DNA from 3 places in the Kurthia sp. Dielmo genome. Region 2 is predicted to be linked to each of the others. Evidence: a T-box and tRNA genes for the amino acid it is inferred to sense, from the RefSeq annotation. Region 2 holds a T-box; the other regions hold tRNA genes.
The links. The T-box of region 2 lies ahead of argS (arginine--tRNA ligase). A T-box ahead of a tRNA ligase gene usually reads a tRNA of that ligase, here a tRNA-Arg.

Region 1 (7,913 bases), on a different contig from region 2:
ATTGGGAAACGTTCCATCGTAAAAATATGTGTAAACAAGCCAATAAAAGCACCCATCATCGAGGAGATGAGTAATTGTTGACGTAAATTTTCAATAGAGATACTCCCAGTTGTCGTGAGCGCGATAATAATCGTACAAATCGTCATGCCAATCATTGCACCTGTAATCGCATTTAATAAAAATCTCATTGTGCGCCCCTCCCTATACCTAGTTTTTCCTTGAGTGGCTTTAGAAATTTGCGACTAATCGGAATTTCCACACCATTTGATAACACTACTTGCGTCGTTCCTAATGCTTTTAACTGCAATGATTGAATATGATTAATTTGAACAAGTGTCGATTTATTCACACGAATCAATTGTTTTTCAAATTGTTCCTCTAGCTCATACAATTTCAGCTTCGCACGATATTCCTCTTCCTCCGTTTGAATAAAAACTTTCGCTTCTTCTACAAAGATAGAAAATACCTCCTCAATTTTAATGAGGTGAATATCCTCCTCTATATACCCAACAACAGTCGTTGCACGCTGTTGCTTTAAGCCCTTCATTAACATTTCGACACGCTCGTCATATTGCGCAGTATAAACATGGACATCTAACCCCTCGTGCGCGGGTTCAATGTGTAAATGAATGTTCATATCATCCTCCTGCATCTACTATAACTCCCTTCTTTCTCCTATTTCTAAAATCCATTGTATGTGGTCGTTTTTCTAACCTAACACGTCATTTTTTTTAATTAAGTGGCACAAAAAAAACGCAACCTTGTTTAGTAAAGTTGCGCAAACAATGTAATAAAACCAGATATTACGCCCGTCACAAGTGTCAGCACCGAGTAGCCAATCATTTCTCCCGTAGTCATTAACTGTTTCGCACGACAATAAATGAGTAGTCCACAAACACCGATAAACGTCGCAAAGGTTAGCAAAGTTAGCATCGACGTTACGATCTCTGCTGAGGAGCCTGTCATCTTATTCATCAAATACATATTTGTAAACGCGAACATTAAGCCAAGCACGCTAAGTGTATAGACATAGAGCCCATTTGCCACAAAGCATCGCCCCCTTTGCTATTTGATACCCCATTTAAATTTGTTCAACGCATCATCTTCACATTGACGTAAAGCACCGCAAGTAACAGCACAAAAACAACTGGTGTCAAAACCATCTCTGCAGGTGTAATACCAACTACCCCCATTGTAACGACGAAAGCACCGACAATTAACATCAGCGTTGCTAGAAAGTTAGCTGTCTTTTCTGGATCCTTTGCGCGCTTAATTTGCACACCTGCTAGTAGCTGCCAAAGCTTTTTCACACCGATTAAATAGCCGCACACAATCATTACTACACCAAATACGAGTAACTCAATTGTCATATCCTCACCTCACTGTTACACTTATTATAAAACAAAGTTAGAAAATAATGGGATTAAAAGAAATAAACGGGCTTTCCCTATATAAGGACGGTATCATATGATTCACATAGAACTCGAAAAACAGTTAGCAAAAAAACAATTGAAATCACAAGATTTAGCACAAATTATCGGCATGACAAACGCTAATCTATCCCATTTAAAAACAGGTAAAGCGAAAGCGATTCGTTTTTCAACATTAATCGCACTCTGTCAGGCACTCGACTGTCAGCCAGGTGATTTATTACACTATGTACCAGACGATACAGATTTTTAAGCACTCCAAAACAGCGCTCATCCCATACGGTCGACGCTGTTAGGTATGGCATGGTACACTATTTCCCTCCTTGCCATAAACTTCTATACCGCAAATGATTCGATAGACAATTTTTCTTTTAAAATAACACTGAAATATGATTTCCATTTTAATTCTAGTAATTGCACAGTGTCTCCATGAATAACTTCGAATGCAAAACGCTTTTTATTGATTTCATTATCTAAAATAATAAAACGTTGAATTTGTTTAAATTCAAATGGCCCTATTGATCGATTTTCTTTTTCAATTTGAATATGAATTGCACTCTTATCAACATGTAATGTAAATGTATAGTTTTCTTCGCCTTTTGCAACTTGATACGGCACTACTTTTTTATCCGCTTTTCACCACTAAAAAAAGCCACGCCAATGCGTGACTACTCCCTAATCGAATTGCAATGTTGCTACCTTATCTAGCAATTCTTTTGCTTCCTGCGGTTCTAGCGTCAAATGACAATTCTGTTCACGACTCGATGTTGCAAGCCAGTCTGCCCCGTTGTCACGGAAAAAAGATAAATCTTCAGGAAAGTTTGGTTGCTGCCATGCATAAAGTGAGGATACGGCTTGCTGTAACACTTTCTTCGCGGCATCATCAGTATGATAATAATATACATATGCTGTTTCGCCATCTAGAATAGTGCTCGCCCATTCTGATTTTTCGACTTTCTGAATCAATGATGGCTCTAATTTTTTTAAAATTGCTTTAGCAGACTGCGCTACCGCAACTTCTTTACGAATGACTAAGTGAAATTTCGCACTTTTTTTTACATGCCGCTTCAATAAATGATTGATATGCGTCACCTGTCACATCATTATGTAATTCAAATTCCATGTTATTCACCCTTCCACTCGACTGAAAATTTTAATAATTACAATTATAAAATATTATACAGCGAAAAACTACCGAGCAATGGACCTAAAAAAACAGCTGGCTAATAAATCGTCAGCTGTTTTACATCCTCATGACAACTTGAAAAAATAGTCGATAATGGTAAGCCCATAATTTCGGTATCGCGTATAAACGCTTCACAATTCGACGTGCGCATCGAGCGGTCAATTTCCTGTGTGCCAACGATTTCTACAAGTACAAAGCCACCATTCCGCTGCGCAATATAATAATGTGCATTTTGGAATATGAAGCCAATTTCGCGACCTCGCTTTAATTGCACATCAAGCTCTTGCATATTCATTGAACATCACCCCTTTCATAATAAATAACCGTTTTCTACCATTTGTAATCCTTTTCATACTATTCTTTAAAGGAATTTCTTTATCAGTAAGCATCACCATTTCTAACATGATAGACTTAGAAGGAATATGCTACAAAGGAGGCGACATCTTGGTTGAATTTTTTCTTACGATTATTGGTCTCTTCATCGGTATCGCATTTTTTCTTTATATCGGACGACGCCTACAGAACCGTATGAACAAGCGTATGACAATGGGTATTGCGATTAGCTATTTTACAGCGGGGATTGTCTGTATGCTTCTTAGCTTTTTTATTCCCTCGCTATTTCCGCTTTTATTTTGTGGATTTCCAGTCGCAGTATGTGGTATTTTATCAGTTGTTCGTGTCCATATGACGATTGATTTTTAACTAAAAAAGAACCTCTTCCATTACACAGAAGAGGTTCTTTTTATTGCACTTTCTTTTTACGCTTCATTGCGCGAATACGATCTTTCGTTTCCTTCGATACACGAAGCGACTCTGTAATTTTCGATAAAGCCTTATTATACGTCCAGTCATCCAATGTATTCTGCTGTAAATATGGCATCGTTTCAATCGGTTTTCGAATAAAGAACATGGACACTGACCATGCGACACCCATACGAACATAATAATCATCATGCTTCAGCGTATCTAATAGCGCTAAACTTTTTTCGGTGTAGTCGTCATTAATATAATAATTGAGCATCATCACCGCTGCAAAACGTTGATCATACGCTTTATCACTTGCGGCATACTTTTCCACAAGTGGCCAGTAAAGCGCTTGATTTTTTTGCATCTTTTAGTGCTGAGCAAAAGCCATCACATACCGACCAATTGCGAATTTTTGGAATAAATGCCTCCACATAAGGAATCCGTTCCTCTGCAGGCATTTTCATCATGCCAATAACAAAGCCTTCTAGCTGTGTTTCTTCAAAATAGCGATTTTCTACTTCTGCTAAAAAAGTAAGTGGCTCATCTTTTATAATTTCTTTTGCTAGCTGGCGAAGCACAGGAATACGCACACCTAAAATATCTGGCTCATTCGGAATTAATTTTTTTGTAAATTCTCGGTAAGATGGCTCTTGCACTGCCTTTAGACGTTCATGAATCGACATCGTTCATCTCTCCTTCGTCCATTCATTATACGGTGAAACTAAAAAAAACGCGATGCTCGTTGCACCGCGTGAATAATCTATAATTATGATTGTGCAATCCAAACTTTTCGGTCAACCGCATCACGATAAGGCATAATCCACTCAAAATGCTCTGCTAAGTATTTCATTCCCGTATAAGTAATTTCTGCTTTTTTCAAATCTAAGCCACCCTCTGGAGCTAAATGTACGTTGCTAATATAGCCATCTTTTTGTAGCTGATATACAAAATGTTGAAATTTTGCAACGTCAACACCATAATCAGCAGCACAAATTTTTGTGTTTTTGCGCTCTAATTCTTTAATAAAACTATATTGTAAACGTTCTAAATTCATAAAAATCCCTCCATACCAATTACTCATTTAAGTCGGGTATACGAATCATTTCATATCTCGGCTTTGTTTATCTTTTCCCAAAACAAATAAATCTAAAACCAATATGTACACATTTTTGACACATTTGTACTTCTTTTATATAGTGAAAATAAAAGGAGGCAGGGTCTATGAATGGATTACTATGGGGTATTTTTTGTTATCATAGCTTATTTCTACTATTCTTTTTAACAAAAAGCCTTTATCTCATACCGAATGGCTATGTGTGGGATTTTTGGGGTATTACTGCTTCATTTTTAGCTTTCGGCGTTAGTCTTTACGTATTTATTAAAGGCAAGCGTTCGTTTTTAGTTTTATGGTTACTCTTTGCTGGATTTATTACAACATTGTATTTCATTATTGGTTTATCTATCGGTTCGATTTAATCGTATGAAAAAAGCAAGTAACATGCCCCCACATGTTACCTGCTTTTCATCATTATATTTGTTTCAAACGCTCAATCTTTTGCTGGCATTCATTAATATGACGCTTTAATGTCGCCGCATCTACACGCATCTCTTCTAATAACAGTTGCAACTCAATATAAATGGTTTTTGCTTCCGCATTCATTTGTTGCTCTTCAAGACTAAATTCTTTTAAATCTTGCTCATAGCCTGCAATGCTTTGCTCATAATCAGACAAGCGCTTCATATGTAGATTGATTGCATTTTCATAATTTTGTAATACGCACGTTAAATAAACATCATTTGCACTAAATTCCATCGTAGCTTCACCCTCTGATTTTCTCTATTCCAACAATCCCATATACCCTATTTACTTACCTATAAACTAAATTCAATATTTTTTAAAACCAACGTATTCACTTTGTATTGAATATAACAAATTCCTGTCATTTGTACAACGCTGAACATCCATTCTAAAGTCGCATTATTTTAAAATATAAGAGGTTATTTTTAATAAATTATTATTATAATTGTCTTATTTTTTCTATCCATATTATTATCAATGATTTTTTAATAGAAATAATTTGACACGAAAAATAACTTTATGCTATCATTAAAAATTTGATAAAATTACGTTTAAATGTTATTATGAAATAGATGACTATAAACGGAGGTGGATTCGATGTTTCAAATTGGTGAAAACATCATTTATCCAATGCAAGGTGCGGGTACAATAAAAGCAGTAGAAGAAAAAGAAATATCAGGACAAAAACAATTATATTATGTTATTGAAATGGCTATCAGTAATATGCAAATTACAATACCTAAAGATAAAATACTAAGTTCAAATATCCGTCCCGTTACAGATATTGTAGAATTAAATCATATTATCCAAGTATTTCAGCACGAGCAGTCTGAAGAAGTACTACCATGGAAACAACGCTATACATTAAATACAACTAAAGTAAAAACTGGTAGTATGCAAGATTGTGCTGAAGTTGTACGCGACTTAAGCCGTTTAAAAAAAGAAAAAGCATTAAATACAAGTGAAAAAGAAATGCTAGATCATGCACAGAAATTTTTACGTAGTGAACTAAAATTAATCAAAGGCATTACAGAAGATCAATTAAATATTTTTAGTTAATTTAATTTTTTTATAGATGTATTAATATAGTAGACAAATGTAATATTTTCCTTTATACTATATTTAATAAGAAATTTACAAGATAATAATTAATTCACCTATTACAAAGCGTACTAGTGATTGATTTAGTATTTTTTGTAATATGTGAATTTTTTCTTTTTGAGGAATTATAATCTTATTAAATATAATTAAATGGAGGTCATTTAAATGACACAAGGTACAGTAAAATGGTTTAACGCAGACAAAGGTTTCGGTTTCATCGAAGTTGAAGGCGGTTCTGACGTATTCGCTCACTTCTCAGCTATCCAAGGCGAAGGTTTCAAATCTTTAGAAGAAGGTCAAAAAGTAGAATTCGAAGTAGAAGAAGGCCAACGCGGACCTCAAGCTGCTAACATCGTAAAACTTTAATTTTTAGTTAACGATTTCAAAAGCATCCTGTTTACAGGGTGCTTTTTTTATATAACTTTATCGTGAAATATAGTACTACTAGCAAAAAACATTTAAAAGATATAAGCTACCTAACTTCTTTACTATCAGCCTACTCTTTTTCCTCGTCAAAAAAACACCTTCAACTCATTCTATTCATTATTACGGTACACAACCTGTAATATAGAAAAAATTGAAAGTGCTTCATATAGTAATGTCTTATTTGATTTGGAATGTCCTTGACAAGAATCGAACTTGCGACCTACTCCTTAGGAGGGAGTTGCTCTATCCTACTGAGCTACAAGGACGTAAAATTACGTCTTCTATTATAGCATTATTTCACAAAAATAAAAAGGCATGCAAAAAAAACAGAAATCGTCAACACAATTTCTGTTTTTATTTCATTATTTTAATTTCACACGCTGTAATCTCAGTGCATTTAATACAACCGATACAGAACTAAATGCCATTGCCGCACCTGCTACCCATGGTGCTAATAATCCAAGTGCCGCAATTGGAATACCTAATGTATTATAGCCAAATGCCCAAAATAAATTTTGTTTGATGTTTGTCATTGTTTTTTTACTCATCAAGATGGCATCTGCAATACTATTTAGATCCCCGCGAATTAATGTAATATCGGCCGCTTCCATTGCAATATCTGTTCCCGTACCAATCGCCATACCAATCGTTGCCGTTGCAAGGGCCGGCGCGTCATTGATACCATCGCCTACCATCGCTACTTTTTTGCCTTGCTGTTGTAATTTTTCAATTTCATTTGCTTTGCCTTCTGGTAAAACACCTGCAATTACTTGCTTAATACCAACCTCACCCGCAATCGCTTGTGCAGTTGCTTCATTATCACCTGTCATCATAATCACATCAAGACCCATTTGATGTAATCGCTCTACCGCTTCTTTTGACGTATCTTTTACAGTATCTGCTACAGCAATTAAGCCAGCATATTCACCATCAATTGCCACAAGCATAGCCGTCTTCCCTTGCTTTTCAAACGCTTGCTTTTGCGAAAGTGCGAATGATACATCAATGCCGTACTGCTCCATTAATTTAACTGTCCCAACAACCGTCGCTTTCGCATTAATTGTTGATTGCACACCGTATCCTGGCACTGCTTCAAAATATTGCGGCTCATATAACGAGATGCCGCGCTCCTTCACACCATTCACAATGGCTTGTGCTAAAGGATGCTCTGACTTTCGTTCGGCACTTGCCACATATGCTAAAAATTCTGCTTCAGGTAATGTTGTCACCACATCTGTTAAAACTGGCTCCCCATTTGTGACAGTACCCGTTTTATCAACGACGACCGTATCAATCGCTCCCGTTTGCTCGAGATATTCGCCACCTTTGAATAAAATACCATATTCAGCAGCACGTCCAGAACCAGCCATAATCGATGTTGGTGTTGCTAGACCGAGTGCACATGGACAAGCAATAACAAGTACCGCAATTAATACTTCTAATG
Region 2 (7,913 bases):
TGGACATTCATTTGCAGCAAATCATTGTATTTATGAATAAAGCTTTCCACTAGTAAATCTAAATCATCCATGCGCTCTCGAAGCGGCGGAATCATTAGTGCAACAACTGCAAGACGATAATATAAATCTTTACGTAGCTTTTCCTGTACAATTAATTCAAATGGATCCTCATTAATGGTCGCAATCATGCGTACATCTACTGAAATCTCTTGTAAGCCGCCAATCCGGCGCACCTTTTTCTCTTGTAGTACGCGCAGTAGCTTGGCCTGTAGATGGATAGGTAATGAATTTAACTCATCTAACAATAACGTACCGCCATTTGCCTGCTCAAATAAGCCGGGACGATCCTCTGCACCCGTAAATGCCCCTTTCGTTGTACCAAATAAAATACTCTCCATTAGCGTATCAGGCAACGCCGCACAGTTTTGTGCAATGAGTGGCTTATCGGAGCGGTTGCTAGCATCATGGATGCTTTGCACAAATAATTCCTTTCCGGTTCCTGTTTCGCCAATTAATAGCACATTAGACGTTGTACGCGCCGCACGTTTTGCGAGCTCTATAACATCGAGAAGCCCACTATTTTCACCAATAATATCATCAAAATGGAAGGATGGCTTTAGTGCCTCTTTTTGATGTCGTAAAAGTCGCTCTATTTTCGTAACATCCGTCGCAATTTCCATAACGGCTGTTACCTCACCCGCTTCAACAATCGGATAGGTATTATTAACCGTCATAATTTTACGCCCGATATTATTAAAATATTGCTGCTTTACGTTTAGCACTGCTTCCCCGGTATGAAGTGCCGTTAGTAATGTACTTTCCTCATTTTCTTGAAACTGAAAGACATCATGAATATTTTTATCGAGCACTTCACTACGATTCATCGCCTCTAGCTCGGACATTTTATGATTGTATACAATGGTTTTGCCTGTCGCATCAATTATATGAACGCCTACATTCAAACAATCCATGGCATTGATTAATAATTTTTCCATTTTGTCACCTCTTTTCACTAGCATAGCAAAAAAAATTGGCGAAATGGGTAAAACGCCAAAAAATTTCTTAATTTTCTGGCTTGTCATACAATAAAAAGCGTTTTATGATGCGGATTTGACGCTTAGTAAAAGTTGGCATGATTTTTGCATAGATAAAGTCGACACATACTTTTTTTAAAGGGGCGGATTGATTATGACAACAGCATCTTCATCGATTATGACAACAACTGAAAAATTAGGCGCACACAATTATCACCCACTGCCAATCGTGATTGAGCGTGGCGAAGGTGTTTGGGTATATGATCCGGAGGGCACGAAGTATATGGATATGCTATCGGCTTATTCGGCACTCAACCAAGGGCATCGTCACCCTAAAATTATTCAGGCGCTTGTCGACCAAGCACAGAAGGTCACGTTAACATCACGTGCCTTCCATAATGACCAATTGGCACCGTGGTATGAAAAGGTGACACAAATGACCGGAAAAAATATGGTGCTGCCGATGAATACAGGCGCTGAAGCGGTGGAGTCCGCAATTAAAGTGGCACGTCGCTGGGCATATGATGTCAAAGGTGTGGAAGCAGGGAAAGCAGAAATTATTGGCTGTATCGGCAATTTCCATGGTCGTACAATGGGCGCCTTATCCCTCTCATCTGAGGAGGAGTATAAGCGAGGCTTTGGGCCAATGTTAGAAGGGTTTAAGGTCGTGCCTTACGGGGACGCAGAGGCACTCGAGCAAGCGATTACGCCAAATACGGCGGCGTTTATCGTTGAACCCATTCAAGGGGAAGCGGGCATTATTATGCCACCAAAAGGCTATTTAAAAGCAGTAGAAGCAATTTGTCGCAAACATCAAGTATTATTCATTTGTGATGAAATCCAAACAGGCCTTGCGCGTACGGGGAAATTATTCGCTTATGAATGGGAGGATGTCACGCCGGATATGCTTATTTTAGGGAAGGCATTAGGCGGCGGTGTGATGCCAATCTCTGCGGTCGTGGCGAATAATGATATTTTAGGCGTCTTAAACCCTGGCTCACACGGCTCAACATTTGGCGGCAATCCACTAGCTTGTGCAGTATCCACTGCTTCTCTTGAAGTCATTGAAGAGGAAAACCTTGTACAGCGTTCGCTTGAGCTCGGGCAGTACTTTAAGGAACAACTTGAAACAATCACCCATGCAGCTATTAAAGAAATTCGTGGCACAGGGCTCTTTATTGGTATTGAGCTACACACAGATGCGCGTCCTTACTGCGAGGCACTGATGAAAAAGGGCTTATTATGTAAGGAAACGCATGCAACCGTTATCCGCTTTGCACCACCTCTTGTGATTTCAAAAGAAGAGCTAGACTGGGCGCTTGAGCAGATTAAAACGCTCTTTAATTAATTAACAAAATATCCCCAGAAGTTAGATGCCTTGTATGTTCGCTTCATGGTACACTTACATGCAGGGGGGATTTTATGAGAAATTACACAACGAAGGCGTTGTTTTGGTTATGGCTTCTTATCATCTATGTACTCGTTTTCGTGGGTGCTTATTTTTATAACACGATGGCTAAAGCACCGAATGTGCCACTTTTAATCGGTGTCATCGCCCTTTTCAGTCTTATTTTTATTCCGGTGTATTTGGCGATTTGGCGTTCCATTGAAAAACGTGAGGCACGAAAAGCAGCTAAGCAACATTTACGATTTTAAAAAAGATAGCTCTCTTCTAAAAAAAGAGATGCTATCTTTTTTGATTGGTCGCAAGTTTCTTGCAACCTCGCTCTAATTAGTCAACAATAAGGGGCGGGGGGTATAAAATGAACACCATTTTACTTGTTGACGACGAACATCCTATTACCGATGTTTTACAAACGTATTTTGAAAAATTACCAGCGCATGTAGTTATAGCGCATACAGGAAGTCAGGCATTAGATTTACTTGAAAAACATGTTGTTGATTTAGTTATTTTAGATTTAATGCTGCCCGATATGCGTGGTGAAGATATTTGTCGCTATCTAAAGCTAGAAACATCGATTCCTGTCATTATGCTTACCGCAAAAATTAGCATTGAAGATAAGCTCAATGGATTTCATATTGGAGCTGACGATTACGTGATTAAACCTTTTCATCCAAAAGAAATCGTAGCACGTGCAAAAAGGCTTTTACCGAAATCAGCGAATCTTCAAGTGGGTGCAATTAATTATGAAGCAACAGCACGACTGCTTACCTTACCGGATGAAGCCGTTACGTTGACAGAAAATGAAGGGAAAATTATGACATTACTACTTGAGAATCCAACGAAAGTATTTAGTCGTTATGAAATGATTGAAAATTTATTTAGTGAAGAGACAGACCCACGGGTTATTGATCAGCATATAAAAAATATTCGGAAGAAAATAAACTACCCACTCATTCAAACTGTTTTTGGTATTGGGTATAAATTAGAAGAAGTGAGTCATCTCTCATGAAACTTGTAGTGAAAATAACGATTCTGTTGACTCTTTTCACATTTTCTACGCTAATAATCAGTATGTATATCTTATTACATAAAGCACATAAGCATTTTCAAATGCTCGATTCTAGTCAAAATGACGCACTCCTCGCCCATTTTGATATGGCTTTACGAGAAACAGCTAGTTGGACATTACTCATTCTTTTCGTAGTAATTAGCATTGCGAGTTTTTTATTAGCGCGAATGATTATCAAGCCAATGCACATTCTTCAAGCTTTTGCGCTTAAGCTCGTCAAAGGAGAAAGATATGTCTCCTTACCTTCTATGCCAAATGATGCAATCGGACAATTGGGGTGTTCCCTACAGACACTCGATAAAACACTCGCTCAGTATGAGCAATCACGAAATGAAATGACTCAAAATCTGGCACATGAAATACGGAATCCATTGGCTACTTTAAAAAGTCAATTAAGTGCTTTTGAAGATGGCCTTTGGGAAGTAACACCAGCACGTTTATCAAATTGTACAGCGGAGTTAGATCGATTGATTGGTCTTGTAGCAGAGCTAGATCAATTAAATGTGATTAATGATCCGAAATTCACTATTGAGCGAAAAAACCAATTCATTGCACCAATTATCGAAAAAACGGCGATGCTTTATGCGCCGATTTGTTTATCAAAAAAAATGGAGTTAGCGATTGATGTAGCACCTCATTTAAAGGGCTTCGTCGATGAAAAACGACTTACACAAATTTTACAAAATATTTTTGAAAATGCCATTCACGCTGTCGAATCAGATGGACGTATTCAGTGTTATGCAAAGGAAAATGGGCAATCTCTTTGTATTATTATCGCAGATACAGGTGGTGGCTCACCCACTCCTGAAAAGCTATTTACGCGCTATGTTAGTAGTACATCCTCTTCTAATAAAGGGTTAGGACTAACGATTACAAAAGCATTAGTAGAAGCCCATCAAGGAACCATTATGATGAAAAATAATGATATAGGTGGCATGACTTGTCAAATTGATCTTCCTCGCCATTCTTCATAAGTTCTACATAAGTTCTTTTTATAATGAAACAAAAGAAAGGATGAGAATACATGAGAAAATGGATTATGACAACAGCTATCATTGGAGTAATAAGTCTGAGTGCATGTGGACAAGCTGACACGACGGAAGAACAGCCAAAACAGCAACATGATATGAATCATGAATCGATGAATCATTCGTCAAGTGAAGGAGCACCGGATGCTGTTAAAAAAGAAAAGAATCCTAAATTTTCAGTAGGTAGTAAGGTAATCATGGAGGCCCATCATATGCCTGGTATGGACGGACAACAAGCGACTGTCTCAGGTGCGTACGACACTACGGTATATAGCGTGACTTACACGCCGACTACGGGTAAAAAAGAACCTGTCAAAAACCATAAATGGGTCATTCATGAAGAAATCAAGAAAGCCTCCCCTACTTCGTATAAAAAGGGTGACAAAGTAACTCTAACTGCTGACCATATGGAAGGAATGGCCGGTGCTAGAGCGACAATTGATTCCGCTAAAAAAACGACCGTTTATATGGTCGATTATAAAGATGCAGATGGACAAATGATTAAAAATCATAAATGGGTAACAGAAAATGAATTACGAGCTGCTCACTAAAATTAAAGGGTTGGAATTGATTATTCCAATCCTTTTACTTTGTACGGATAGTGAGAAATTTTTAGATAAAGCATCATACTTATTATTGATACGATAAATAGCGTTGTTCCTGCTAGTATAGGAGAGGATACGAAAAAAATAAGAGGCGCCAACATACGACCAATCGTATATTGCATGTTAGAAGCACCCATATATTGGCCACGCATCGCTTCTGGTGCATGTCTACTAACAAAATGATTGATGACAGGTGCGCGGACAATTTCACCCAGCGTGAATGTCACAATGAGTACAATGAGTAGCACAAGATTGGTTGTTATACTCATAAGAAATAAACTACCACCGTTTAGTAGGCAGGATAAAATAAACACATCTCGGTCCCGCCAATTTTTAAGTAAGCGTGTTGTCGGTAAAATAAGCACCACAAACATCAGACCGTTAATGCCTAAAAGAAGACCTAGAATAGAACGACTATCTAAATGCCACTGTGCGGGTACTTCATCAACGATGTATTTAGCGATAAATAAGTCGAGCTGCATAATGGTAAAGATCGATAGCACACCAGCTAAAATATAGAGAAAAAATACGCGGTCTTGCACAATCAGGCGATAATTGCCGGCCTTTTCTAGGAGGCTACGTGTGATTTTTTTAGCGGGCCTTTTTCCTGGTAAGGTCTCGGTCATTTCAATAAAAATAATGAGTAGATACACACTTAAAATAAGCGTACAGGCCCATAATAAAGATGTGCGATAAGAGAAAAATAACGTGGCCCCGATTACCGGGCCCAGTACCGCACCAATATTTTTGACGGTAATAAATGTCGCAAATACGTGCTTGCGCTCTTCGTCTGGCACTAAATCGGCAACCATCGCGTCACTCGCGGGGCTATAAAGTGCACCGCCAATGCCAATCAACACATAGGCGACATAATCAAGCCAGTTTTCCGTTGATAACGCAAATAATGCAAACATCACTGCCTGAATACTAGCACCAATAAGCATCGTTGTTCGTCGCCCAAGTGTGTCGGCAATAACCCCACCGATCAATTGGCCGAATAGCTGCACAAACGGTGGAATCATCATCAATATACTTGCTAGCTGTACGCCAAATTGACTGCTAAAATAAATGGCCATATACGGGAAATACATCCAGTAGCATAGGTTAAATAACCCTTCTCCTACAAGACGAATTTTCAAATTTTTATTCCATTTCATGCGCTTTCCCCCTCACTGTATCGTCTACTATACCGAGCTTTTCTAGTAAAAAATAGACTTATATTTTACAATCAGGTATACTAAAAATAATAGAAATCGAATAATACGTAATTTATTTAAACTGCGGCAAAAACAGAACAAACGTTCCGAAAGGGCGTTTTTTTATTTTCAAAAAAACATTGCACAATGTATTTTTTTCTAGTAATATGGAACACAATTCAATGATTCGACAAATTCGATGAAAAAGAGAGTAGCCGATATGAGAGGGTTAAGCGAGCTAGGAATTGGTGTAAGCCTAGACAAATCCATACGGTGAACCGCACTTTGGAGAAAACTTCTGAAACGTAGTAGGAAGTATCGGGGCAATCCTCGTTAACAATGATGAGTGGCCAAATTTTGGCAACTAGAGTGGTACCACGGGAATCTATGCTCTCGTCTCTTTTATAGAGGCGAGGGCTTTTTTTATTGGAGGAGAAAAAAATGAAAACAATGATTGCACAATTACTACATGACACACTTGATCACGCCATTGACCAAGCGACAATCGAACAATTACTTGAAAAACCAAAACATGATGAACTAGGTGACATTGCCTTTCCATGTTTTATTTTAGCGAAACAGCTACGCCAATCTCCTGTTCACATTGCGAAGGATTTAGCAGAAAAATTGCAAGATGTGCGTATTAAAGAAGTGGTTGCAAACGGCCCATATGTGAACTTCTTCTTACAGCCGCTTCCTATCGCGAATACGATTATTCCAGCAATTGTGAGCGAGGGAGCTGCCTATGCGACGGCACCGAAGAATGGCAAAAAAGTGGTTGTAGACTATTCATCACCAAATATCGCGAAACCCTTCTCAATGGGGCATTTACGTTCAACGGTTATCGGGCAAGCAATTTCGAATATTGCAGAAAAAATGGGTTATGAAGCGGTTCGCATTAACCATCTTGGAGACTGGGGTACACAGTTTGGAAAATTAATCGTTGCGTATCGCTTATGGGGCAATCCTGAGGCAATTCGTCAGCAGCCAATCCAAGAGTTATTAAAGATTTATGTAAAATTCCATGAGGAAGCGGAGAAAGATGCTACACTTGATGAGCAAGCACGCCAGGCATTTAAAGCGCTTGAGGACGGAGATGCACAAGCACTTGGGCTTTGGAAAGAATTCCGCGAAGCTTCCTTACTCGAATTTAATGAAATTTATGAGCTTTTAGGCGTTCATTTTAATTCAACGAATGGCGAAGCCTTTTATAATGATAAAATGGACCGCGTCGTAGAAGAGCTAGAAGCTAAAAAATTACTAACATCTTCAGAAGGTGCACAGGTCGTTGATTTAGGTGAAACCCTGCCTCCTTGCTTAATTAAAAAGAAAGACGGCGCGACACTCTATGCAACGCGTGACTTAGCTGCTGCCATTTATCGTCTCGAAAACTACGCACCTGAAAAACTATTTTATGTTGTTGGTGGCGAGCAAACACTACACTTCAAACAATGGTTCCAAGTGCTTGATAAACTGGGCTATGACGCATCAAAATTTGCCCATATTCCATTTGGTATGATGCTAAAAGACGGCAAAAAAATGTCGACACGTAAGGGCAAAATTGTCTTATTAGCAA
Region 3 (7,913 bases), on a different contig from region 2:
ATTGCTGAATTCACACCGTCATTTGATCCAATTATCACTTACGAAGAAGTTGATTGCTCTATGATCAAACCTCGTAAACGTGACTACACAGGAGGTGCTCACTAATCATGGCAGAACAAAAAACAATTACTGTTAAAGTAAAACGTCAAGATAGTCCAGAGGCATCGACTCGTTGGGAAGAATTCGAAGTTCCTTACCGCCCAAATATGAACGTTATCTCTGTTCTTATGAAAATTCGTGAGAACCCAGTAACTACAAGCGGTAAAAAAACTACTCCAGTAGCATGGAACATGAACTGTTTAGAAGAAGTTTGTGGCGCATGTTCAATGGTTATCAATGGCCGTCCACGTCAATCATGTTCAGCTCTTGTTGACCAATTACAACAACCACTTACAATCGAACCAATGAGCACATTCCCAATTATCCGTGACTTACAAGTTGACCGTTCACGCATGTTCGACTCACTTAAAAAAGTTAAAGCTTGGGTTCCAATCGATGGTACGTACGATTTAGGTGAAGGTCCTCGTTTACCAGAACGTAAACGTGAATGGGCTTATGAGTTATCAAAATGTATGACTTGTGGTGTTTGCTTAGAGTCATGCCCTAACGTAAACTCTGGCTCTTCATTCATGGGTCCAGCTCCTTTATCACAAGTTCGTTTATTCAACACTCACCCAACTGGTGCAATGGTGAAAGACGAACGCTTAAACGCTATTATGGGAGACGGCGGTCTTGCTAACTGCGGTAACTCTCAAAACTGTGTTCAAGCATGTCCTAAAGGTATTCCTTTAACAACTTCTATTGCTTCACTTAACCGTGCTGCAACAGTTCAAATGTTCAAAAACTTCTTCGGTTCTGACCACATGGTCGACTAAGAATATTGAACAAAAGCCACTCGCTTCTGCGGGTGGCTTTTTTGTTTGTAAAAAGAAAATATGTGCAATTACGAGAAAAAGTTGGTAAAATATGAGAATGAACAACTATTCATTTATTTAGGGGGATTTACATGTTACCAGCATATATTGAAGATGTACAAACATGGTTGGCTGATTTTTATTATTTCGAGGATATTAAAGTACGTTTTTGTGAAACAGATTTATTTGGTCATATGAATAATACCGTACCGTTTATTTATTTTGAGCAGGTACGTACAGCGTATATGGAAAATAGCGGCTTAATGGCACAAGAGCTTGAGCCAGGTGTCTTCGGTGTGCCGGTCATGGCAAATCTTCATTGTGACTATGTGCAACAGGCCTACTACAACGATGTGTTAAAGGTTGGTGTGAAAATAGCACGTGTTGGTCGCTCATCGATTGATATGCATTATGTTGCACTGAAGAGGCAAGAAATTATTTTTACAGGCACAAGCACAGTCGTACAAATGAATAAAAATACAGGGAAATCTATAGCGTTCAATAATGAGCAATTAGAGTCACTTGCCGGAACAGTTAAATAATTCAGAAATGACTTGCTTATTAAGGCATTTAAAGTCAAAATAGAGGTTATATATACTTTACGGGAGTGATTTTAATGCCGCATGACGAGTTAACTGAAAATATTTTAAGTGTCGAAAAAAGTTTGCGACATATCGCCGGAAACATTAAACAAAAAGGTCGCGAAATTTTGAGTAATTATACAATTACGCCACCACAATTTATCGCGCTTCAGTGGTTAGATGAACTTGGGGACATGACAATTGGCGAACTTTCTACTAAAATGTATTTAGCGTTTAGTACAACAACTGATTTAGTCGATCGTATGGAACAGAAAGAATTAGTCATTCGTTCTCGCGATACGAAAGATCGTCGTGTGGTCCGTGTACATTTGTTGGAAAAGGGTAAACAAATTATTACGGAGGTTGTTGAAAAGCGACAAGGCTATTTACAAGACGTTGTTAAAGATTTTGACGATTCGGAAGTGGAGGTTCTTTCAACACTCCTCTTACGAATGTATCAAGAAATGAAAGAGGAATGAGGCGGTTAACGTGAATGCTCCAATTGGAGTTATTGATTCAGGTGTTGGTGGCTTAACCGTTGTAAAAGAAATGCTTCACTATTTACCTAATGAAGAGATTTACTATATCGGTGATACAGCGCGCTGCCCATACGGTCCAAGAACGCCTAAAGAAGTCGTGAAATTTACATGGCAAATGGCGAATAAACTGGAAGAGATGGGTATAAAAATGCTTGTCATTGCATGCAATACGGCAACATGCGTAGCATTAGAAAGTCTACAAAAACATAGCAACATTCCAATCATCGGTGTCATCAATGCAGGTGCACAAGCCGCAATCAAGGCGACGAAAACACATGATATCGCAGTTATCGCAACAGCGGGTACAGTGAAAAGCGGGGCGTATGAAAATGCCGTAGCATCACTTTATTCATCAAGTAAAATTTCATCGCTTGCATGTCCACCGCTTGTGCCACTTGTCGAAAGTGGCGAGTATGAAAGTGAATTTGCTTTTGACTTAGTGAAAAAGACATTACAACCATTAGAAAAAAATCAGTTTGACACATTAATTTTAGGATGTACCCATTATCCAATTATTAAAGATTTGATTCAACGTGCAGTTGGCGACCAGGTACATATCGTATCGTCAGCTACTGAGACAGCGAAGCAAGCATTAGATATTCTACAATTCAAAGGTATCGAACGAAGTGCCACAACTGCACCACAACATCGATTTTTTGCAACAGGCTCATTGCCAATCTTTAAAGATATCGCAACGAACTGGCTACCAATCGATGACGTGAATGCAGCGCGCATTACGTTATAACAAACAAGGGGCTGTCCCGCAGGAGCTTTTCTTCAACAGAAGAAGGTTTTGCATGGCAGCTCCTTTTCTACATATGGAGGGAATTAATTATGAAACAAGTCGTTATCGCTACAAAAAACAAAGGGAAAGCACATGATTTTGAAGCCATCTTTAAACCACTTGGCTATGATGTATTAACACTATTTGATGTCGCACCAAGCATGGATATTGAGGAAACAGGAACAACATTTGAGGAAAATGCCATTTTAAAAGCAGAGGCACTAGCAAAAGATTTACAGCAATTAGTCATTGCCGATGATAGTGGCTTAGAAGTGGATGCACTAAACGGCGAACCAGGCGTTTATTCAGCACGTTACGCAGGCGACCATGATGATGAAGCGAATATCGATAAAGTGCTTGAAAAGCTCTCAGAAACGCCAGATAAGGACCGTACAGCACGTTTCGTATGCTGCCTAGCAATCACAGGTCCAGAGATGGACACGATGACTGTAAAAGGCTACTGTGAGGGTCAAATCTTACGTGAACGCCGAGGAGAGGCTGGCTTTGGCTACGATCCGATTTTCTACATGCCAGAGCTCGGCAAAACATTAGCACAAGTAAGCGCAGAGGAAAAAGGCAAGGTGTCTCACCGAGGCAATGCACTGCGTTTATTAACAGAAAAATTAGCAGGTAAATTATAGGAGGGATTCGATGAAGATTGTCGTATTAAGTGATACGCATGGAGATGCTGCAATTATTCCTGATGTGATCGCAGCACATCCAGATGCAGCGTATTATTTCCATTGTGGCGATAGTGAGCTTGCTTATGAGGATGTGCATATAAAAGATTGTAAACGTGTACGCGGGAACTGTGATTATGATGTGAACTATCCAGTAGAGGAAGTGGTCGATGTCGAGGATAAGACGGTATTTATGACACATGGTCATTTATTTAATGTCAAAACGACACTGACACCACTTGCGATGCGTGCACAGGAGGTTGGTGCCAATATCGTTTTATTTGGTCACTCGCATGCTTTAGGCGCTGAATTAGTTGATGGCACACTCTTTTTAAACCCTGGTAGCCTCAAATCACCACGTGGCCGTAAAGAAAAAAGCTATGCGGTTATTGAGACAACAGCCGATAGCTATAGCGTTACATTTTTAGACGATCAACATCAGCTCATTACAAAAATTAATTTCTAATTCTATATTAAAAAAATTTATTGACGCTTATAGAAACGTCCTATATAATAAGTATTGTCCTAATCGAATTAGGCAATACCGTCTCAGTAGCTCAGCTGGATAGAGCAACGCCCTTCTAAGGCGTCGGTCGGGGGTTCGAATCCCTCCTGGGACATCAAGGTGTCATCGAAAAACGCATTAAATTCTTATTAGATAAGAATTTAATGCGTTTTTTGTTTTCTAGAAAATGATAAAATAAAGAGAATATGGCATAGGGAAGTGGAGAATAATCGATTATTATCTTGTATTGCTTGTGGGTATTGTGATGGCGGCTGGCAGTATCTTTCTTTTAATCATAATGGTTAAGGACCGGGTTTTCCCGTTTTTAAGTATTTTAAAAACGCTCGGGCTATTTGTAGTGGGAATCGGGCTACTCGTATTTACGGTACCGGATTTAAAATCAATTGTGGCAAAAGACTATGACAAGCTAGAGGGGAAATGTACGATTGATACCGCTAAAAGTGGGCGACATCATACGACGAAAACGTATTTTGATATGGTGTATTTAGACGAGGAAATTAGGAGTAAGGGGAAACCCGAGCTACCCGCATATGGCGAGGCCAATCCATATTATTGTGAGATTACGGTAAGTCACAATCATCAGTTTGAAATGGATTACAAAGTATATGACTGGAAGACAAGAGAATTGCTTGAGACGAGTGACTAACAGTACATACGAGAATAGGAATGAAATCACTAGGAGAGGGTTTTCAATATTTCAAGCTAAATTGCGATGATATTTTGAGCATATTGAAGCGGAATTTTAAACGATAGAAAGCCATATATAAACATGAAAACCCCCACCGTATTCAAACGACGGTGGAGGTTTTATTTATTAGCGCATATTTGTTAGGATAGACGAACGATTATCTTGCATTTTTTTAATGAAATTAGTCATTGTATCAAATGCTTCGTTGCGTTTATTTGATAAGCTTTGAAGACGAAGCGTATCCATTTGCTGCGAATTGGCTAGCGTATCCATTTGTTGTTTAATCAATGCTCTTTCCTCTTCATTCTTACAAGTAGCTAACCGTTCATTAAGTTTTGAAATCTCAGCATTTCGTACTTGTACCTGTTCTAGCTGATTCTTTAGTTGATCTTCCAATAAACCTGCGCGCTGACTTTGCACGGCCAATAATGCGTTCTCGAGATCCATACCTTGCAAGCTTGATAAATTTGTTTGTGCTGCAGTTGTTACTGTAGTTGCAGACGAGTGTCCAGCACCTGTAAATAATAAAGCAACAGCCATACTACTACTAATTAAACGTTTTTTCATTGTAAACCTCCATTCATTTTTAGTGGTAGATTACCACTTCTTACTACCTATCCTATAGGCCAAAGGTTAAGATGAGGTTAAAAAGAAAAAATAAGGTAGCATCTTTTTCCAAACATTCTCTTTACACGAATCGACGAAAATAATGTATAGTAGTATGGTTACGTTAACAAAAAGTAGGTGAACCAAAATGGGAAAATATCAATTAGATTCAAAAGGCCAGGCAGCAGTAACGAAGTTCCACGAAAAAAACAAGCCGGCTCAGTCCAATAAACAAGAACGTCTTGCACAATTACGTGAGGCATATTTACAAAAGAAACAAGCAAAGCAAGGGAAATAATAAGAAAGAGGCTTTCACATGTGTGAGAGCCTCTTTTTTTATGCTTCAATATAATATTTTTCTAATTCTTTTAACGTACCGTTTTTCTCAGCTTTCGCTAAAATGCGCTTCGCAATAAAGCGTTGAATACTAATTGGAATACCAGCAATCCATGTGTTTTGGAAGTACAGGATAATAGCTAGATGGGTAAATTTTTTCGGATTACCTTTATCATCTGTTAGATTATCGTCCATCAGTCCGTAATGAATGCGCACAGACGTCTCAAAATCACAACGTGGTGTTAGTGTCACACGGAATGTTACCGGCTCTGGATGTGCATTTGTGAAGCGGTGTGCCTGTTTTAGACGAACAAGTGCTGCATCACCTGGCTTTAAAATGGTCGTTTTTTTATTTACAGTGACCGTTAGTTGACCGCTAATGACTTCAAAATTTTCCTCATAGCGGTCATGCTTATGTAGTGGTGGGCCATCCCCGTTGGCTGGTAGTGTTACTTCAATAATGGTGTAGTCTTTCGTGCGTTCGACAAACGTAATTTGTTCGCCTGTATAACGGTGTTTTACGGTAGTTGGCAACATAGTCTAATCCCCTTTAAATCAATACATTTAGTGTAACAGAAACAGTCGAAATTGCCTATGTCCTTTTTCGCCCTACAATAGCTTACAAATTACTCCTCAAGCTTCTTAAAACCATTTTCTTTTAAAAGCATTTCGGTCTTGATTTTATTTACTTGAACCGGATTTGTCGATTCTACTTCAAAGGTAACGCCCCGCAAGTTTTCAAGTGCCTCTAAATGTTCGATTTTATCATAATCAATCGTCAAATTGGTTGCAATCGCATTCCTTTTATAATTTGCTTTATAGCGTATACCAGCTTCGTGATTATATTCTTGCTCAGCATCTAAATTCGCTTCACGTGCAGCTTCTTTTGAAGCGTAGCCAAGCGTTTTATATGACATCGTCGTTTCAATATGCTGTTTTGTAATAGTATCATCTACATAATAATTTTTGACGGTCATGTCGATGCCGTCTTGCTGCATTTCATAGGTTGCTGTATCTTCTTGTGTGCAAGCACCTAATAAAAAACTTGTACCGACCAGTAGGGTACATAGTGTGCGTTTCATCATTCGAATCACCAACCTTTTCTTTTTTTACGTTGTTAAGTGTATCGAAATGGAGGGTAATAATATAGGCAAAACAGTGAAATTACATGAAATTGATAGCTTCGTTACATAGTTGAAATATTAAAGGAGGAGTTCGATGCCGATTAATAATGAACGTGTGAAACATACACGCCAAGCTTTGCGTAAGCATTTTATTGAAACCGTGCTACATGAATTTGATGTGGACTGTATGGGACTAAGTGAGGCACAGCGCCAAGCAAAGTATGACAAGATGCAGGAGAGTGCGTACCGATTTTTTAGAGGGAGTGCCTATTTATTTTACTATGATGTGACGAAGATTCCATCGCTTTATCATACGCCTGAGCATAGACCCGTATGGATTCAAGGAGATATGCATATGGATAATTTCGGATGCTTCCAAAATGAAGCGGGACAAATCGTTTTTGACGCCAATGATTTTGATGAAGGCTATGTTGGTTCCTATTTATACGATATTTTGCGCATGAGTACGAGCATTGCGCTTTATGCCGATGAGCAAGGACGCACAGCTGAAGAGCAGCGGACATTCATTCGGACGTTTACGGAAAGCTATTATAAGCAACTAGCACGTTTTGTGGCGAACGAACAAGATCCGCTAACGCTTGTATTCACAGTAGACAATACGAAAAAACCGATAAAAAAAGTATTAAAGAAATTAGAAAAGCGTAAGCGCAATCATCTCTTAGCCGACATTACGTACAGTAATGAGCGAGGCGAACGCGTATTTCATTTTGACGAAGAGGTGCAGCCAGTAACGGGACATGAGGCGATGCAAATTGGGGAGGTTATGCAGGACTATATAAAGACGCTTGAGAAAAAACATGTGCCCAATGCACAGCATTTTCGCATTAAAGATATTGCGCGTAAATACGGCTCAGGGACGGCTTCTATTGGCCTAAGCCGCTATTATATTTTGATTGAGGGCGGGCTAGAAGCGGGAGGTCATGATGATTTGGTGCTTGAAATGAAAGAAGCACGTCCGCCAGTGCCAGCTTATTTTCTACCCTACAACGAAACATTTTGGCAGAAACATCCGCATCAAGGAGAACGCGTTGTAGCGACACAAAAAGCGATGCATCATTTAAATGATCCGTATGTTGGCTATATGACTATTGGCGATAAGGAGTTTTATATTCGT

Region 1: it has a tRNA-Arg gene. The T-box ahead of argS (arginine--tRNA ligase) is inferred to sense a tRNA for this amino acid. The anticodon was not compared.
Region 3: it has a tRNA-Arg gene. The T-box ahead of argS (arginine--tRNA ligase) is inferred to sense a tRNA for this amino acid. The anticodon was not compared.

The regions. Positions count from the first base shown of each region.
Region 1 is NZ_HE578958.1:129,972-137,884, forward strand. Features, by position in the region: gene KTHG_RS09190 (DUF3021 domain-containing protein) at 1-188, opposite strand, end outside; gene KTHG_RS09195 (LytTR family DNA-binding domain-containing protein) at 185-637, opposite strand; gene KTHG_RS09200 (hypothetical protein) at 766-1,047, opposite strand; gene KTHG_RS09205 (DUF3784 domain-containing protein) at 1,092-1,370, opposite strand; gene KTHG_RS09210 (helix-turn-helix domain-containing protein) at 1,468-1,683, shown strand; gene KTHG_RS09215 (hypothetical protein) at 1,767-2,048, opposite strand; gene KTHG_RS09220 (stage III sporulation protein AH) at 2,106-2,522, opposite strand; gene KTHG_RS09225 (hypothetical protein) at 2,654-2,911, opposite strand; gene KTHG_RS09230 (hypothetical protein) at 3,061-3,318, shown strand; gene KTHG_RS21805 (DNA alkylation repair protein) at 3,359-3,727, opposite strand; gene KTHG_RS21810 (DNA alkylation repair protein) at 3,672-4,046, opposite strand; gene KTHG_RS09240 (YjcQ family protein) at 4,130-4,417, opposite strand; gene KTHG_RS09245 (hypothetical protein) at 4,585-4,839, shown strand; gene KTHG_RS09250 (hypothetical protein) at 4,892-5,176, opposite strand; gene KTHG_RS09255 (CarD family transcriptional regulator) at 5,540-6,001, shown strand; gene KTHG_RS09260 (cold-shock protein) at 6,209-6,409, shown strand; tRNA gene KTHG_RS09265 (tRNA-Arg) at 6,662-6,735, opposite strand; gene KTHG_RS09270 (heavy metal translocating P-type ATPase) at 6,832-7,913, opposite strand, start outside.
Region 2 is NZ_HE578959.1:278,614-286,526, reverse strand. Features, by position in the region: gene KTHG_RS12625 (sigma-54 interaction domain-containing protein) at 1-995, opposite strand, end outside; gene KTHG_RS12620 (ornithine--oxo-acid transaminase) at 1,189-2,382, shown strand; gene KTHG_RS12615 (hypothetical protein) at 2,457-2,690, shown strand; gene KTHG_RS12610 (response regulator transcription factor) at 2,798-3,448, shown strand; gene KTHG_RS12605 (HAMP domain-containing sensor histidine kinase) at 3,445-4,482, shown strand; gene KTHG_RS12600 (YdhK family protein) at 4,533-5,087, shown strand; gene KTHG_RS12595 (MDR family MFS transporter) at 5,108-6,298, opposite strand; T-box leader at 6,528-6,741, shown strand; gene argS (arginine--tRNA ligase) at 6,779-7,913, shown strand, end outside.
Region 3 is NZ_HE578957.1:546,629-554,541, reverse strand. Features, by position in the region: gene sdhA (succinate dehydrogenase flavoprotein subunit) at 1-105, shown strand, start outside; gene sdhB (succinate dehydrogenase iron-sulfur subunit) at 108-875, shown strand; gene KTHG_RS07665 (acyl-CoA thioesterase) at 1,007-1,456, shown strand; gene KTHG_RS07660 (MarR family winged helix-turn-helix transcriptional regulator) at 1,531-1,974, shown strand; gene racE (glutamate racemase) at 1,985-2,779, shown strand; gene KTHG_RS07650 (XTP/dITP diphosphatase) at 2,869-3,459, shown strand; gene KTHG_RS07645 (YfcE family phosphodiesterase) at 3,470-3,964, shown strand; tRNA gene KTHG_RS07640 (tRNA-Arg) at 4,045-4,118, shown strand; gene KTHG_RS07635 (hypothetical protein) at 4,269-4,670, shown strand; gene KTHG_RS07630 (hypothetical protein) at 4,839-5,279, opposite strand; gene KTHG_RS21145 (hypothetical protein) at 5,467-5,616, shown strand; gene KTHG_RS07625 (cupin domain-containing protein) at 5,655-6,191, opposite strand; gene KTHG_RS07620 (DUF1307 domain-containing protein) at 6,281-6,739, opposite strand; gene KTHG_RS07615 (DUF2252 domain-containing protein) at 6,873-7,913, shown strand, end outside.